One region of the Chryseobacterium sp. D764 genome, then DNA from elsewhere that is predicted to be linked to it. Evidence: riboswitches for the same ligand, from Rfam matches in the RefSeq annotation. Region 1 holds a riboswitch; each other region holds the start of a gene.
The links. Region 1 has a riboswitch for cobalamin ahead of KYG33_RS09350 (TonB-dependent receptor plug domain-containing protein). Riboswitches for the same ligand answer to the same signal wherever they lie in the genome.

Region 1 (4,219 bases):
GCGAAAAACTTAAAGAAACCGTATTCATAATCTACATTGGCCATTCCTCTGTGCATGGGAACATAAGGTCTTTGCATTTTAGTTTCCTTATCAATAGATTTTGCATAATAGTATCCGGCATTAGCCCGGATTTTATGATTTCCCAATTGTTTGCTGAAAGACAATTGAGATTCCAATCCGTAAGATTCAGATTTATTGACATTAAATGCCTGCCAATACCCCAAAGCAGTAGGCAGCCATACAATAAGATCTGTAATGTTCATATAATAAGGAGACAAAGTAAGTCTGAAATCTCCTACTTTGAACTCATTCACCATATCAAACTGGGTAGACGTTTCCGGTCTCAGATCTTTATTTCCTCCCGGCTCATAATAAATATCATTAAATGACGGATATCTGAAGTTTTTTGACACGTTAACGCTTACATCATACCATTTTGCGGCACTCCATTTTCCAGAGAATGAATACATAAACGGAGACTTCACATCTTCCACAAAATCTTTCTTAAATCCACCCTCAAAACGCAGGTCTTTAGTAGCAAAATACCTCAGCAACCCGGAAACAGAGCCAATATTTCTACTGACACTGGATATTCCGCTCTGATATCCTTCACCTTTATTGATCTGAAATTCTCCGATAAGATTAAAATTCCACTTAGAATTCAGAAAATAATTGAAATCATTTTTAAAGATATAGTTTTTCCCTGTTCCCCCACTTGATTTAGGCTGGTTTAACGAACCGAAATACTGAAAGTTTTCTTCTGTATAGGCCGCTTTAAAAGAGTTGCTGAACTTAGTTTTATTCCAGTCCCAGGAAAGAAGGCTTCTTATACTTTGAGTTTTATATTTTGTTTTTGTTCCCGTTTCTTCATACACAGGATAATGCTGTGAAGAATCGAAAAACTGGCTTTGCCACGAAATTTTATGATCGTTGGTTATTTTATAGGATGCACCTGCATTGAATGTGGTATTATAGTAATTTCCATTTCTGTTGATATACTTCAGATCGCTTACCTCATAATTGTTTTCACTTACAGAATAATTTCCGGAAGCTTTAAAACTGAACTTATCATTGCTGTAAGAACCTTTTACAAAATTATTATAGGTATTAAAGGAAGCCACCTCAGAAAATAAAGAACCATGGAAACCTTTATTAAAATCAAGGGTATTATTCAGGTGAATACTTCCCCCAATGGCACCACTTCCATAGACTACACTTCCACCGCCGGCTTTTATACCGATCTGATCATAGCCAAACAAAGCAATATTATTGATATCTCCCTGTCCTAAAAAACTGGAGTTGATATTAATCCCATTCCATACAAATGCAGTCTGCTGAGCGGTAGTACCCCGGAAAGATGGTGAAGAAACAGCCCCTCGGCCATTTTCTTTGATAAAAACCTGTGACTGAAATCTCAGGAGCTCTGAAAGATTACTGGAGTTTTTCTCGGCCTCTTCTGCCGAAATTATTTTTACGGGATGAAAAAGTTTCACCCTATTCATCTGGTTGTCGAAGACATAAATAGTGTCTATGGTTTTCTCTTGTCCAAAAAGAAAACAGCCATAAGATGAAAAAAGCAGTACTAAAGATCTTTTTATATCCATACTTTTTTACTTTTCCTCCGAAAGCAATATGTTTTTTGATTATAATGTTGGCAGGTCTCCTGACTTTCGCATTCTGCTCCTTCCCGTTTTAGACAGTGGTTGTTTGCAGAAACTTTTATTGCGATTTACAGTTGCGGGGACAGTATGGGAGTTACACCCAATTCCCTTTTCATTCCAAAATACTGGAAACCAAAATTTTTGCAAAGATAGTTTTTTATATGTATTTGCCAAAAAACCGGCTTTTACATCAAAAATTTCAGACTTTTGCAAATAAAAAACAGCCGCTTTCAAAATTGAAAACGGCCATCATCCCACTACTTTACTATTTATATATGTTATTTTTTAATGAATTTATAAGCTTGTTTTTCTCCTTTCACAGAGTATTGCAGAATATAATATCCTTTTGATAAAGATGAAACATCAATTTGTCCTTCCACAGTATTGAATGATTTCACCCTTTGCCCAACCATATTATAGATTTCTGCTTTTTCTATTTTTCCTGTTCCTTTAAAATAAAGCACATCAGTTACAGGATTAGGATAAATGCCAACACTGTTTTTCTCTTTCACGGTATCATTTACTGATAAGAATTCAGAAGTATCCAGATAAAAAGCAACTATTTGACCTGAAGCATTCGTCCCTGATCCGGCAATTTTCTTTCCGTCTTGTGAAATCGCCAGAGGAAGTCCCATCGTTACTCCATTCGTTGCAATTCCTAAGGATACTGCATAATCATTCAGATTAATTCTTCCGGCAGATGCAGTCCAGATAAAACCTTCTCCCGACATTGGAGGTGCTCCAAATGCTCTGTAAAAACCAATAACTCGTGTTCCATCAGCTGAAATTCCTGTAGCTCCTCCTTTGAAATTGAACGAAGCATTAGGATGTGTTATATAAGTCAGCCCGCTTGTAGCATTCCAAACATAAGGATTAGGATTTGCAGATCCTATAATGGTATTTCCGTCAGCCGAAATTCCGCCTGCTTCTCCTACATTATTCCCGTTATTATCTGTAATAAAACTTTCTACTCCATCCTGCCATTTTGCACCGCTTCTTGTTCCGGTTGGCTCATCCTGCCACCCTACAATCACGGTTCCTGCCGCATTGATTGCATTTGCCCTGGAACTGCGTCCGGAAACTATACTTCCCAGGTCAACCATTCCGTTTACGTCATCCCATTTCACAGCATGTGCGTTCGCAGCAGTAAGAAATCCTAACCCTACAATAGTATTTCCGTTAGGTGACATTCCCCATGTAGAACTTACACTGCCGTCCCAACCGGTAGGAACCAGCCCTCCTCTGTTTACCCATGTGGAAGTAGCTACGTCATAAGTTGATATTTCATTAAATCCTGTTGCAGAATTTGTAACAGAAGATGATATTTTGGTTCCATCGTTTGAAACAATCGTTCTCCCTGCGGCTGGATATCCGTTTGATATTGAACCTATCTGTACAAGTCCGCCTGCTGCATTCCATTTATATACTCCTCCTGCACTTGTATGCATACTTACTACTCCATTATCTGAAACTGCACCTACATTATAATTTCCCAGCCCTATTACTGTAAGCTGTGCTGCTGCAAAACTAAATTTCAGAAAAAGACAAGCCGTCAATATTTTTATTGACATTCTGTAAAAATTTTTCATATTTTATTATATTTAGCGTTCCGAATTGGTGAAAACAATATTAATACAATATTTACCCTATCCAAAGAAATAGACTTTCATAATTCGTGAATTTTAAAAGAGTTTAATTTTTAAACAAATAATAATCAATTAGATACAAAACATCATTTTGAATATGGATTTTACCCGAACTATTCAAAAAAGCACAAAAAACAAACTATCAAGACAAAAATTATTTCAAAATAGCAGAAAAATATTACTGTTTATTTTCATTTGCTGTTCTTTTATTACCAGTGGACAGTCAGGTCCGGACTTTAATATTTTGGCAGATAAGGCATTTCTGAAATTGTATCAGAATTCTGACGAATGCATCAGCTATACTCAGGGAATCCTCGTAAGTGATCAGAATACAGAGCATAAAATTGTACTGCAAAACATTATTTCACAGGCTTTTGCTATGAAAGGCGATTACATACAATCTGTGAATATTTTTGCGCAGAAAGAAGATGCCGATCCGAAAAATGAACTTTCTTATTTTATGCAGGTTTTCAGTGATTATAATCTTGCTGACCAATACCAAAATCTGAGTCTGTACAATCAGTCAAAAAGAATTATTACCCATCTTTTATCTGATCAAAAGCTTCTTAAAAGTAATGATGCCACATTACGAATAACCACAGCAAAGCTGTACCAACTGCAAGCTTTGAACTCAGGAATCAATAGAGATTATACTGCAGCATTCAAAAACCTTGATAAAAGTAATCAGTACCTCAGCGATCATAATGAAGAAAACAGAATATTAAAAATGGAAAACAGAATTTTCCGTTCTTCTTATCTCCTAAAACAAAATAGACTTGTTGAATATAAAGCGCTTATAGAAAATATTATTTCTGATCTTGAGCACCAGACCAATCAACCATTTCTTTTAGGTTTAGCTTATGAGAATCTGTCCCAATATTATTTTTTGAAACAGGATTACACAACATCTGT
Region 2 (4,219 bases), 1.7 Mb from region 1:
GAGTTGATTGGCAGGAATTACGTTTTGAGCTTTTCTCAACAGTTCAATCATTTCTTCTTTTGACGGAACCCTTGGGGAATGAATATCGTATACTCCGGGACCAATTTCATTCGGATATCTGAAATCTGCAAAAGCATTCAGCAGTTCCATCTGAGAACGGGAACATTCTATGGTAATCACATCTGCATCCATATCAGCAATATTTTCAATAATATCATTGAATTCCGAATAGCACATATGGGTATGAATCTGTGTAGCATCTTCCACTCCGCTTGCTGAAATTCTGAAAGCTTCTACGGCCCATTTCAGGTAGTTCTGCCAGTCTGTCTTTCTTAATGGAAGCCCTTCTCTTATCGCAGGCTCATCAATCTGAATAATTCTGATTCCTGCTTTTTCAAGATCCGCAACCTCATCACGGATAGCCAGAGCAATTTGCTTACACGTCTCTGAACGGGGCTGATCATCACGTACAAAAGACCATTGTAAGATCGTAACAGGACCTGTGAGCATTCCTTTTACCCATTTTTCAGTCTGGGATTGTGCATATTGGGACCAATATACCGTCATTGGTGTCGGGCGGGAAACATCACCGAAGATCACAGGAGGCTTTACACAACGGCTTCCGTAGCTTTGTACCCAGCCATTTTTTGTAAATACAAAACCTTCCAGCTGCTCTCCGAAATATTCCACCATATCATTACGTTCAAATTCCCCGTGAACCAATACATCTATCCCTATTTCTTCCTGCCAGTTAATCGTTCTCTGGGTCTCTTCTTTCAGTAAGGTATCATACTGCTCTGCCGTCAGCTCTCCTTTTTTGAATTTTGCTCTCCAGCTTCTTACCTCAGTGGTCTGCGGGAATGACCCAATGGTTGTTGTTGGGAATAAAGGAAGCTGCAGTACTTTCTGTTGTTCTTCTTTACGGATTTTGAAAGTATTTATCCTTTGAGCATCTTTTTCAGTAACCGCATTTGCTCTTTGCTTCACGTCATCATTATGAATAAGAGAAGATGTTCTTCTGCTTGCAATTGCTTTTTTATTATCTTCAAAAGCGGCAAGAATCTGTTTATTCTCTGTTCCGGATGCCAGTTCTTTAAGCGTTACCACTTCTGCCACTTTTTGTTTGGCAAAAGCCAGCCAGTTTTTAATTTCCGGATTAAGTGTGGTTTCAAAATCCAGATCACAAGGTGAATGAAGTAATGAAGAGGAAGGAGCAATTAAAACCCTTTCAGATCCTAATTTCTCAACTGCTTTTTGAATGAAAGACAAAGACTTTTCATAATCATTTTTCCAGATATTTCTTCCGTCAACCACACCCAATGAAAGGCCTAAGCTTTCCGGAATGACATTCAGAATATCATCTAACTGTTCAGGGTTTCTAACCAAATCAATGTGTAAAGTATTCACAGGAAGTGATACCGCAAGTGATCCATTATCTTTTAATCCGTCAAAATAAGTGGCAATAATAAATTTCAGTTTCGGAAAGCGTTTTCTTATTTCGGTATAAATAAAATGATATGTTTCTTTTGCTTTCTCCGTTAAATCCAATGCCAGAAAAGGTTCATCAAACTGAATCCATTCTGCACCCTGCTCCTGAAGTTTTGTTAAAATCTCTGTATATACGGAAAGAAGGTTTCCAGCGAGATCCAGTTTATCAAATCCTTCTTCTTTCTCTTTTCCTAACAACAGATAAGAAACTAGTCCGATAATGACCGGTTTTGCATTGATTCCTGCCTGCTTTGCTCCTGCAAATTCATTGAAAATTTTATCTGAACTCAGTTTAAACTGTTGATTTTTATAAAACTCGGGAACGATATAGTGATAATTGGTATCAAACCATTTTGTCATTTCCATCGCTGTGATATCCAGTCCTTCTTTCTGATATCCTCTTGCCATGGCAAAATAAAGATCCAGCTCAGAATTGTTTTTTTTAAGCACTACTTCATGATAACGTGTGGGAATTGCCCCTACCACAAGACTCATATCCAATACCTGATCATAATATGAAAAATCATTACAGGGAATAAGGTCTATACCGGCTTCTTTCTGAATGTTCCAGTTTTGGTTACAGATATTTCTGCCCGTATTCAGAAGTTCTTCCAAAAGGATTTTACCTGACCAATATTGCTCGCAGGCTTTTTTGAGTTCTCTTTTGCTACCAATACGCGGATAGCCCAGAATGTGAGTTTGCATTTTTTTTACTTTTTAATTAAACTTAATGGTAAAGTCTTTTAAAAATGCTTCGTAATGTTTTAACGGATAAAAATTTCAGGATCATGATATAACAAACAATACAATTCCCTTACAGAGAAAGTGTATAAATCCGATATATCATCTGTATGACCCAAAGCTTCAGACCGCGAAAGCATCGTCAATTCAGTAAAGGCAGGTCTCCTGACTTGTAACAGTTTCCATCATCCTTCCCGCTTTTGGCAGTGGATATACTAAGACAGAAACCTTTGGTATGTTACTTACAGTTGCGCGACAGCTCGTGATTCTCACACGATTCCCTATTAATCTACGTTACGTAAAACCTTTCCTGTTTGATGAAGTATCTCTAAAGAACTGTACTTTTACCTGTAATGATAGTCATCAGTAAAAGTTTTTAATCTTGTGTAAAATTAACAATACAGAATAAACACACAATAAAAGCTAATTAATTAAGCAAAATAAACTTTAAAAAACACAGTAAAAAGCATATAATTCTTTACATTTGACTGTTTTTATAATCTAAAAGAATAATATTCTGTGGAACAACTCGATGATAAGGATGTACAGCTGCTGAGGCTGCTCCAGAAAAATGCAAAACTGACCGTTAAAGAGCTTGCTAAAGAAGTGAACCTCTCCACTTCACCTGTTTTTGAAAGAGTAAAAAGATTGGAACAGGAAGGGTTTGTGAAAAGATATGCCGCTGTTCTTGATGCTGAAAAACTCAACCGTGGGTTTACGGTTTTCTGTCAGATTAAGCTGAAAATTCACGACCGATCTGTAGGTTATGATTTTGTGAAAGAAATTTTAGAAATTGAAGAAGTTGCAGAATGCTACAATATTTCCGGAGATTTTGATTTTCTTCTGAAAGTTCAGGTACGGGATATGAAACATTACCAGGATTTTGTGTTTAATAAACTGGGATCTGTAGATTCTATAGGGAGCACTCACAGTACGTTTGTCATGGCTGAGGTGAAAAACAATCATGGAATCACCATATAATAAAAATGGAAAATTGAGAATTGAAAATGGAAAATGATACTTAACTTAAACCATGCTATTTTCAATTCTCTATCTTCCAATGTATTAATTTCCTTTAAAGTCCGGGGTTCTTTTTTCTATAAATGCCCCGATACCTTCATGGTGGTCTTCTGTTGTAAACAACTCTCCGAATAATGCAGCTTCCTGTTTTAACCCATCCGTAATGTGCAGTTCAAATCCTGTATTTAAAGACTGTTTTGCTTTTGCCACAGCTACAGGTCCTCTTGCGGCAATTGTTTCTGCCAGTTTTTGAGCTTCGTTGAGTAATTCTTCGGGCGCAAAAACATGATTGACAAAACCAAAATCTTTACAAGCTTCTGCGGAATAAAATTCTCCGGAGAAAACCATTTCCCTTGCTTTGTATAATCCGATAGCTCTTGGCAGACGCTGGGTTCCGCCAAAACAAGGCAATAATCCTAATGTCACTTCAGGGAGTCCAAATTTTGCTTTCCCGCTAGCCAGGATAATATCACAGGATAATGCCAGTTCACACCCTCCTCCCAATGCAAAACCGTTCACAGCAGCGATCACAGCAAACGGAAGTTCTTCAATAGCATTAAAAGCAGTTTGTGCAGCAATAGAAAAAGTCTCTGCTTCTGCGGGAGTCATTTGCTGCATGGCTTTAATGTCAGCCCCTGCAACAAAAGCTTTTTCCCCGGAACCGGTAATAATTAATACTCTGATATTTTTATCTGATCTTATCTTGCTGGCAAATGATTTCAGTTCCTGTAAAACCTGTTCATTCAAGGAGTTTAATGCCTGCGGACGGTTTATCGTCAGCGTTCCGACAGGTCCGTTTTGTTGATATAATAATGTTTCGAAAGTCATTTTTTTAATTGATAGTTGATAATTATTAAAAAGTAATCATAGACAGTATTTACCTTCTATTCAATTTTTAAAGGTCTCTGTTTAGAAATTGAATAATACTTGAAAAGTCTGTTTTTCCATTTCCGGATTCGCTCCACATTCT
Region 3 (4,219 bases), 1.6 Mb from region 1:
AAAAAACTTTTCAGGGAAGCGTACGGAGATGAAACCATTACCGGAGAAAGAATTCTAAAAGCACTGTCACAGTTTATGGCTTCTTTAATTTCTGCAGATTCAAAATATGACAGGTTCAGGCAGGGAAAAGAGCAGTTTACTTCTACAGAATCTCAGGGAATGGCTTTGTTCGGACAGAAATGTGCCTCTTGCCATAGCGGAGAATTATTTACCGATGAAAGCTTCCGTAATACAGGAATGTATTATAACACCGAGTTCAAAGATGCAGGGCGTTACAGAGTTACTCTTAATCAGGTAGACTGGATGAAATTCCGTGTTCCAAGTTTGAGAAACGTAGAATATACAGCACCTTATATGCATGACGGAAGGTTTTACACATTAGATGCTGTACTCAATTTCTATTCAGAACAGGTGGAAGATAATGCGAATCTTGATCCTCAGCTGAAACAGAATGGTCATACAGGAATAGCCATGAATAGTCAGGAAAAACAGTCGATTATTGCTTTCCTGAAAACATTGTCCGACAAAAGTTTTATATCCAATCCAAAATTTGCAGAATAAATTATAGAAAACATGAAGAAGATTATAGCAATACTATGTTTAATGGTATTTAGCCTGAGCCAGGCAAATCTGGTTAGAGACAGTATGTATATTGCTCAGAATGGCTTTAGCAGAATTGATTTTGATGATGACTGTGATGCATGCGGTTGTGCGGCCGGTAACGGATCATCCGGTTTTGAATCTTTGCTGAATCCACAGTTTATCGGAATCAAATATTTTGCACAGCATTACAAAGCAAAAGAAAATTTATTTGTAAAAGATCTTACACAGGATCAGTATTTTAATACCTTACAGCTTTGGGGAAAAATTCCATTGACTAAAAAACTAAGTGTATATGCAAGTCTGCCATTTCATTTTCATGAAAAAAGGACTATGCAGGGAGATATCAAAATCAACGGAATCGGAGATCTGAACCTGATGGGAATCTATCAGCTAATGAGCTCTAAAGATAATTTCCATCACGTGAGCGGAGGTTTGGGCGTGAAAATTCCTTTGGGAAAGTTTGATGAAAAAGGAGCATCCGGAGTCAATCCGAGTTTTCAGTTGGGAACAGGAAGCTGGGATTATCAGGCGGCTTTGAATTATAAATTTCAAAAGAATAAAGTAGCTGTATTGGTCAATACAGACTATACAATCAAAACGGAAAATAAGAAGAATTACCATTTCGGAAACCAGTGGAACTACGCTGCAACAGGATTTTATCAGGTTGCAGGAAATGAAAAATCTATCTTTTCTGTAAAAACCGGAGTGCAGGGAGAAGTGTATGCTCAGAACAAGCAGTTTGATGAAGCCCTGCCCAATACAGCCGGAAGTGCATTGTATGGGAAGATTGGGTTTGAAGCCTCTTATAAAAAACTGAGCCTGGGAAGTGAACTCATGCTTCCTATGTATACCCATTTGGCTGGTGGTGATATTGAAGCAAAATCCAGATTTAGTATTTTCCTGAATATCGGAATTTAAATAAAACCCCTTTTTAATCATGTTAAAGCTCCTTCGGGAGCTTTAATTGTTTATGAATCATGATTTTAATTGGGGGTTAGGAATAATTTTTTATCTTTGCCGAAATTTGGTGAGCCCTAAAAAGCTCTTAAAAGGGAATCCGGTGAAAATCCGGAACAGACCCGCTGCTGTAAGCTCCGCACCAAGATTTTTGAAGAATATATCCACTGTTTTTTAATGGGAAGGATTTCAAAAATGGAGTAAGTCAGAAGACCTGCCAGAAAATAATCGTTTGACGCTTTCGTGGAATAAAGCTTAGGACATCAATGATTCTGTGCAGTGACAGCTGTGCTTTGTCGTTGTATTCTTATATCCATTAGCGTCTTCATTATCCTAAATGAGCTAATGGCGGCAAAACTAATTACTTCTGCAATTCATAAAGCTGTTTTCACAATACTGGTGTTAACATCTCACCTTTTGTCTTCTCAAACCAAGAAAAAAGACAGTGTTCAGGAAGAATCAATCAAAGGGATCAACCTTTACAAGAAAAACTTCAAAGAAATTCTTCCGGCACAAACCCTGCAGGGCGAGCAGCTGGAAAGACTGAACAGTCATTCTGTAGCAGATGCTCTTCGGTATTTTTCCGGTGTTCAGATCAAAGACTATGGAGGGATTGGCGGATTGAAAACCATTAATGTCCGAAGCCTCGGAAGTCAGCATGTAGGCGTTTTCTATGATGGAATTCAACTGGGAAATGCACAGAACGGACTGGTAGATCTGGGAAGATATTCTTTGGATGATCTGGAAGAAATATCATTGTATAACGGGCAGAAAAGCGAGATTTTTCAGCCGGCAAAAGATTTCGGTTCTTCGGGATCTATCTATTTACAGCCTAAAACGCCTGTATTTAAAGGAATAAAGAAAACCAATCTTGTGATAAGAGCAAAAAGTGCCTCCATAGACCTTTTTAATCCGTCATTCCGATTGGAACAGAAAATTTCAGACAGAACTTCTGCCAGCTTCAGTGGAGAATTTCTGCAAAGTGATGGGATTTACAGATTTCGGTATGCCAAGAAATATCCTGATGGACAGCAGGCTTATGATACAATTGCAAAGAGGCAGGACTCAGATATCAAAGCGAAACGTTTTGAAACTTCGTTAAACGGAACTTTAAATAACGGAAGCTGGAATGTAAGAGGCTATGGTTATATTTCAGACCGTGGAATGCCGGCTCCTATTGTGAATGGCCGTTTTGGAGGAAGAGGAGCAAGACTTTCTGATGAAAATTATTTCGTGCAGGCCAATCTTCGGAAAAAACTGTTTCCCAGATTTGAAACTCAGCTGAAAGCAAAGTTTGCCTACGATTACACTCATTTTATGGATACTGTTCGCTCGCAGTCTATTATTCATACCGATAACACCTATATCCAACGAGAGCTCTATCTTTCCTCATCCAATATCTATTCTATCACATCCAATTGGGATGTCAGTCTGAGCGGGGATTTTCAGTACAATAATCTGGATGCCAATCTGGATAACTTTTCTTATCCTACACGTTACACTACATTGGTTGCATTGGCAACAACGTATCAGTGGAACAGATTCAAGATCCTGGGCAGCCTTTTAGGAACTTTTACTTTTGAAGAAGTAAGAAAAAATAAAAGACCCGGAGACAGCAGAGAATGGACCCCAGCTGTATTTATGAGCTACCAGCCTGAAATAATTCCTGAACTTACTTTAAGAGCTTTCTATAAAAGGATTTTCCGACTGCCAACCTTCAATGATCTGTATTACACTAATATCGGAAATACTTACCTGAAGCCGGAATTTACCAATCAGTATGATGTAGGATTTACGTATCAGAAGAATTATAAAAACCGATTCTTTACATCCTTTTATGCTAAAGTAGACGGTTATTACAACAAAGTACAGGATAAGATTGTTGCAGCCCCTAACGGAAGTATGTTCCGCTGGCTGATGATGAACCTTGGACGGGTTGAAATCATAGGTGCTGACGTGAATGTTCAGGCAGAAATGCAGTTAGGAAAAGTAAAACTGAGACCCTTGCTTTCCTACACTTACCAAAGTGCAAGAGATATGACAGATCCGGAGGATACATTCTACCGAAATCAGATTCCTTACACACCATGGCATAGTGGCTCCTTCACCCTGATGGCGGACTATAAAGACTGGAGTTTCAATTACAGTGCGATGTATGTAGGAGAAAGGTATGATGTGAACCAGGACAACATTCAATACAATTATGTACAGCCTTGGTATACCCATGATCTGTCTGTTCAGAAAAAATTCAACTGGGCGAATCATCAATTTAAAGTAAGCCTTGAGATGAATAATATTTTCAACCAATATTATGATGTAGTGATCAATTATCCGATGCCGGGCAGAAACTTTAAACTTATTCTAAACTTTACCTTATGAGAAAACTAAACTTTTACTTTTTATTTCTTGTCTTAGCTTTTCTTAGTTCATGCCGTACGGATGATATTATTGTCCGCCAGGAAGTGGTAGAGGGACTTCCATCAGAAAATACAGCAATCAAAGGTTTCTACATGCTGAATGAAGGAAATATGGGAAGCAACAAATGTACCTTGGACTTTTTTGATTATACCAAAGGAACCTATTACAGGAACATCTACGCGGAGATTAATCCGAATGTTGTGAAAGAACTGGGAGATGTTGGAAATGATATTAAGATCTA
Region 4 (4,219 bases), 1.7 Mb from region 1:
AAAAAACGTCTGGAAGAGCGTTGAACAATCTTAAAGAACAATATACGTTATTAACCGACCGACAGGTAGAAATATTAAAAACAGAAACCGGATTTTCAGTAACACTTCCTATAATTCCAGTATAAAAATATGATAAAAGTTATAATTATCGAAGACGAAATTCCTGCCAGAAACAAATTAAAACGTTTTATCAGCGAATTGGAAGAACCGGTTGAGATCGTTGCAGAGATTGATACCGTAGAAGAAGCCGTTACTTTTTTTAAAAATTCAACAGTAGACCTGATCTTTTCTGATATAGAATTATTGGATGGAAATGCCTTTGAAATCTACAGTCAGGTGAACATTTCAAGCCCGATAATTTTCACAACCGCTTACGATCAGTATTGGATGAATGCCTTTGAAAGTAATGGTATAGAATATCTTTTAAAACCATTTTCACAGGAACGTTTCCAAAAAGCATGGGGTAAATTTCTTTTATTAAGAACTTCTGCATCAGAACAGAATGATGTCCTGATAAAACTTCAGCAAATGCTCAATAACAGTCATCCAGAGAAAAAATATAAAAAAAGATTTACGGTCTCCTCACATCAGGGAACTTATTTTGTAAATACTGAAGAGATCACTTTCTTTGAAGCAGAAGAGGGAATTGTCTTTGCTTTTGATACTGCAGGAAAAAAACATCTGCTTAATGAATCTACACTAAAAGAAATTGAAAATCAGCTTAGTCCTTCGGATTTTTTCAGAATTAACCGAAGTGAAATCGTTCAGAAAATACATATTGAAAGGATAGAGCGTTACAACAGAAATACACAGTCTATCCAGATAAAAGGACATAAAATCCACCTTATCACAAGCCAGAGTAATACCTCTGCTTTCAGAAAATGGATTGAAGAATAAAGATTAAATTTTTGACTGAAAATGATATAAAAAAGATCATTTGAAGCCAGAAAATGAGCATCCATTATCGCTAAAAAAAAAGTTTTAAAAAACGCTTCAATTCCAGAATGAAAAACAATAACAAGTAGACAGTTTCTTTGAACTTGTCTGATTTTTTCACGACATATCTTGTGGATTTTGTAACAAAAAATGGGCAGGATAATCTAAATTATAATGTCTGTTGGGTGAAGAATGTATTTTTAATAATAACATAATCAATGGATTATGATTAAATAATTATTGTTTGCATAAAATATCTTTCATGTTTTTATAAAATACCTATATTTACCACCAAGGAGTTCTTAACATCTTCTTTATCAACCGAAACTGGTTACACTTAGCTGTGTCTTAAAAGGGAATCGTGTGCAAATCACGAACTGTCGCGCAACTGTAAGTAACATCAAGGTTTTTATCAAAAAAGGTCCACTGTATACCTCGTTATATGGGAAGGGCGATAAAAACTGTTACAAGTCAGGAGACCTGCCTATTTCGAATTGACGATGCTTTCGCGGTCTGAAGCTTATAGTCAGGTATGATACGATATGGATAACAGTGGGATCAATATATTTTGTCAGCTCGTGTTATTTTTATGATGCAGATAAGTAGTGGAGTGGTATGCTCTTTCATTATCGTGTATTCATCGTATTTTTCCTTTTCCATATTTTTCTTTCTCACAGGCATTGTGAAGTTTATCAGGAACTTTTTATGAGGATTTAATCAATATAAAAAGTTAAAAAAATGTATCCATTCGATTTCGATTATTCATACAGCAGCAGACTTGGAAATAAACAGATTGGCACGGAGATAATGGCTCTGAATTCCGGATTACAAAAATCGATTAAAACAAATCAGTTATTTTTTGATTTCCTTTTTAACATATCATGCAATGCCGGTAGCTATTGTGATGCCTGTTCATGGTTTTCTGTAAAACAAATTTCAACTAAACAATAAATATTATAATGACTACAAGTGAAAGTTTGAAGTCTCCCGGTATGAAATTTCGGGAGGCCATGCGAAAAGAAAGTCCCCTTCAGATTGTTGGCACCATCAATGCCAATCATGCATTGTTAGCACAGCAGGCAGGTTTTAATGCAATTTATCTTTCAGGAGGAGGTGTTGCCGCGGGTTCTCTAGGGATTCCGGATCTAGGAATTACCACGCTGGAAGATGTATTGATTGATGTTCAGCGTATCACGAATGTTTGTGATGTACCGCTCATGGTAGATGTTGATACCGGATTCGGACCTTCAGCATTCAATGTGGCAAGAACTGTAAAGTCACTGATTAAAGCTGGAGCTGCGGCCCTCCATATTGAAGACCAGGTAGGGGCAAAACGCTGTGGACACCGCCCGGGAAAAGAAGTGGTAACCAAAGAAGAAATGGTAGACAGAGTGAAAGCAGCGGTAGATGCCCGTACCGATGAAAATTTTGTAATTGGTGCCCGTACCGATGCATTTGCTAATGAAGGATTGGAAAAAACATTGGAAAGAGCAGCAGCTTATAAAGAAGCTGGAGCAGATTTTATTTTTGCAGAAGCCGTTCCTGACTTAAGCTTTTATCACAAGTTTGTTGAAGCCGCAGGAGTTCCAGTGCTGGCTAATATTACCGAATTCGGGATGATCAGAATGTACACGGTGGAAGAATTAAAAAATGCAGGCGTGGGACTGATCCTTTATCCGCTTTCTGCTTTCCGTGCTGCCAATAAAGCCGCTCAAAATGTATATGAACACCTTCGTAAAGACGGAACACAGATCAATGTATTGGATACTATGCAAACCAGGGAAGAACTCTATCAAAGCATCGGATACTATGACTACGAACAAAAATTAGACAACCTTTTTAAACAAAATAATTGATAATGTCAACTAACAGTGAACCCACATTTAAACCTAAAAAAAGCGTTGCGCTTTCAGGGGTAGCAGCAGGTAATACGGCTCTTTGCAGTGTCGGAAAAAGTGGAAACGATCTCCATTACAGAGGATATGATATTCTGGATCTGGCAGAGAAAGCACAGTTTGAAGAAGTAGCTTATCTTTTGATCTACGGCCAGCTGCCAACCGGAGCACAATTGAAAAACTATAAAGCCAAACTAAAATCTTTGAGAGGGCTACCTCATTCTGTGAGAAATATTCTTAAGAGTATTCCTGCAGCGGCTCATCCCATGGATGTCATGCGTTCCATGGTTTCTGCTATCGGAAGTATTCAGCCGGAAAAAGATGATCATAATATGGCGGGAGCAAGAGATATTGCAGACAAATTACTGGCATCTTTCAGCTCAGGTCTGTTATATTGGTATCATTATACCCATAATGGAAAAGAAATTGACGTAGAAACCGATGATGATACAATAGGAGGGCATTTCCTTCACCTGCTGCATGGGAAAAAACCTGCAGATTCCTGGGTAAAAGCAATGGAAATCTCGTTAAACCTCTATGCAGAACATGAATTTAATGCCTCAACATTTACCAGCCGTGTGATTGCCGGAACAGGATCTGATATTTACTCTGCAATTACCGGAGCAATTGGTGCTTTGAGAGGACCTAAACATGGTGGGGCAAATGAAGTTGCTTTTGAAATCCAAAGCCGCTACAATTCTCCTGATGAAGCAGAAAGCGATATTCGCAAGCGTATTGTGAACAAAGAAGTGATTATTGGCTTTGGACACCCGGTGTATACCATTTCAGATCCGAGAAACGTCGTGATTAAAAAAGTGGCGAAAGAACTTTCTGAAGAAGCAGGAGATATGCTGCTGTATAATATTGCTGAAAGATTGGAAACGATCATGTGGGAAGAAAAGAAAATGTTCCCGAATCTGGATTGGTTCTCCGCTGTTTCTTACCATCTGATGGGAGTGCCTACTCTGATGTTTACTCCGTTATTTGTCATTTCAAGAGTGACCGGATGGAGTGCTCATATTATAGAACAGAGACAGGATGGAAAGATTATCCGTCCAAGTGCCAATTATACAGGGCCTGAAAACAAAGAATTTGTGTCCATCAACGACCGGAAATAATGGAAAATAGAATGTCGGAAATGAAAAAACAATAATTCATTTTCAATTTTCCACTCTTAACTTTTAATTAATTAAAATTTTTCAATAATAAAAAATGAGTTCACACATCTCAAACGAAAGACCACAACCCGATCAGGTATTAACAGACATTGCAGACTATGTTTTAAATTACGAAATTAAAAATGACTTAGCATGGAAGACCGCTCACTACTGTCTTCTGGATACAATCGGCTGTGGGCTGGAAGCATTGACTTACCCGGCATGTACAAA

Region 2: it holds a riboswitch for cobalamin, as region 1 does, so the genes downstream of both, metE (5-methyltetrahydropteroyltriglutamate--homocysteine S-methyltransferase) here and KYG33_RS09350 (TonB-dependent receptor plug domain-containing protein) in region 1, are expected to answer to the same signal.
Region 3: it holds a riboswitch for cobalamin, as region 1 does, so the genes downstream of both, KYG33_RS16695 (TonB-dependent receptor plug domain-containing protein) here and KYG33_RS09350 (TonB-dependent receptor plug domain-containing protein) in region 1, are expected to answer to the same signal.
Region 4: it holds a riboswitch for cobalamin, as region 1 does, so the genes downstream of both, prpB (methylisocitrate lyase) here and KYG33_RS09350 (TonB-dependent receptor plug domain-containing protein) in region 1, are expected to answer to the same signal.

What each region holds. Positions count from the first base shown of each region.
Region 1 covers NZ_CP079219.1:2,080,547-2,084,765, forward strand. Annotated here, with positions in the region: gene KYG33_RS09350 (TonB-dependent receptor plug domain-containing protein) at 1-1,604, opposite strand, end outside; cobalamin riboswitch at 1,636-1,813, opposite strand; gene KYG33_RS09355 (T9SS type A sorting domain-containing protein) at 1,940-3,232, opposite strand; gene KYG33_RS09360 (helix-turn-helix domain-containing protein) at 3,405-4,219, shown strand, end outside.
Region 2 covers NZ_CP079219.1:373,888-378,106, reverse strand. Annotated here, with positions in the region: gene metE (5-methyltetrahydropteroyltriglutamate--homocysteine S-methyltransferase) at 1-2,193, opposite strand, end outside; cobalamin riboswitch at 2,367-2,553, opposite strand; gene KYG33_RS01580 (Lrp/AsnC family transcriptional regulator) at 2,749-3,210, shown strand; gene KYG33_RS01575 (enoyl-CoA hydratase/isomerase family protein) at 3,295-4,077, opposite strand; gene mmsB (3-hydroxyisobutyrate dehydrogenase) at 4,145-4,219, opposite strand, start outside.
Region 3 covers NZ_CP079219.1:3,685,407-3,689,625, forward strand. Annotated here, with positions in the region: gene KYG33_RS16685 (cytochrome-c peroxidase) at 1-561, shown strand, start outside; gene KYG33_RS16690 (transporter) at 574-1,521, shown strand; cobalamin riboswitch at 1,612-1,797, shown strand; gene KYG33_RS16695 (TonB-dependent receptor plug domain-containing protein) at 1,906-3,939, shown strand; gene KYG33_RS16700 (YncE family protein) at 3,936-4,219, shown strand, end outside.
Region 4 covers NZ_CP079219.1:363,188-367,406, forward strand. Annotated here, with positions in the region: gene KYG33_RS01530 (sensor histidine kinase) at 1-125, shown strand, start outside; gene KYG33_RS01535 (LytR/AlgR family response regulator transcription factor) at 130-897, shown strand; cobalamin riboswitch at 1,248-1,439, shown strand; gene prpB (methylisocitrate lyase) at 1,896-2,792, shown strand; gene prpC (2-methylcitrate synthase) at 2,795-3,949, shown strand; gene KYG33_RS01550 (bifunctional 2-methylcitrate dehydratase/aconitate hydratase) at 4,044-4,219, shown strand, end outside.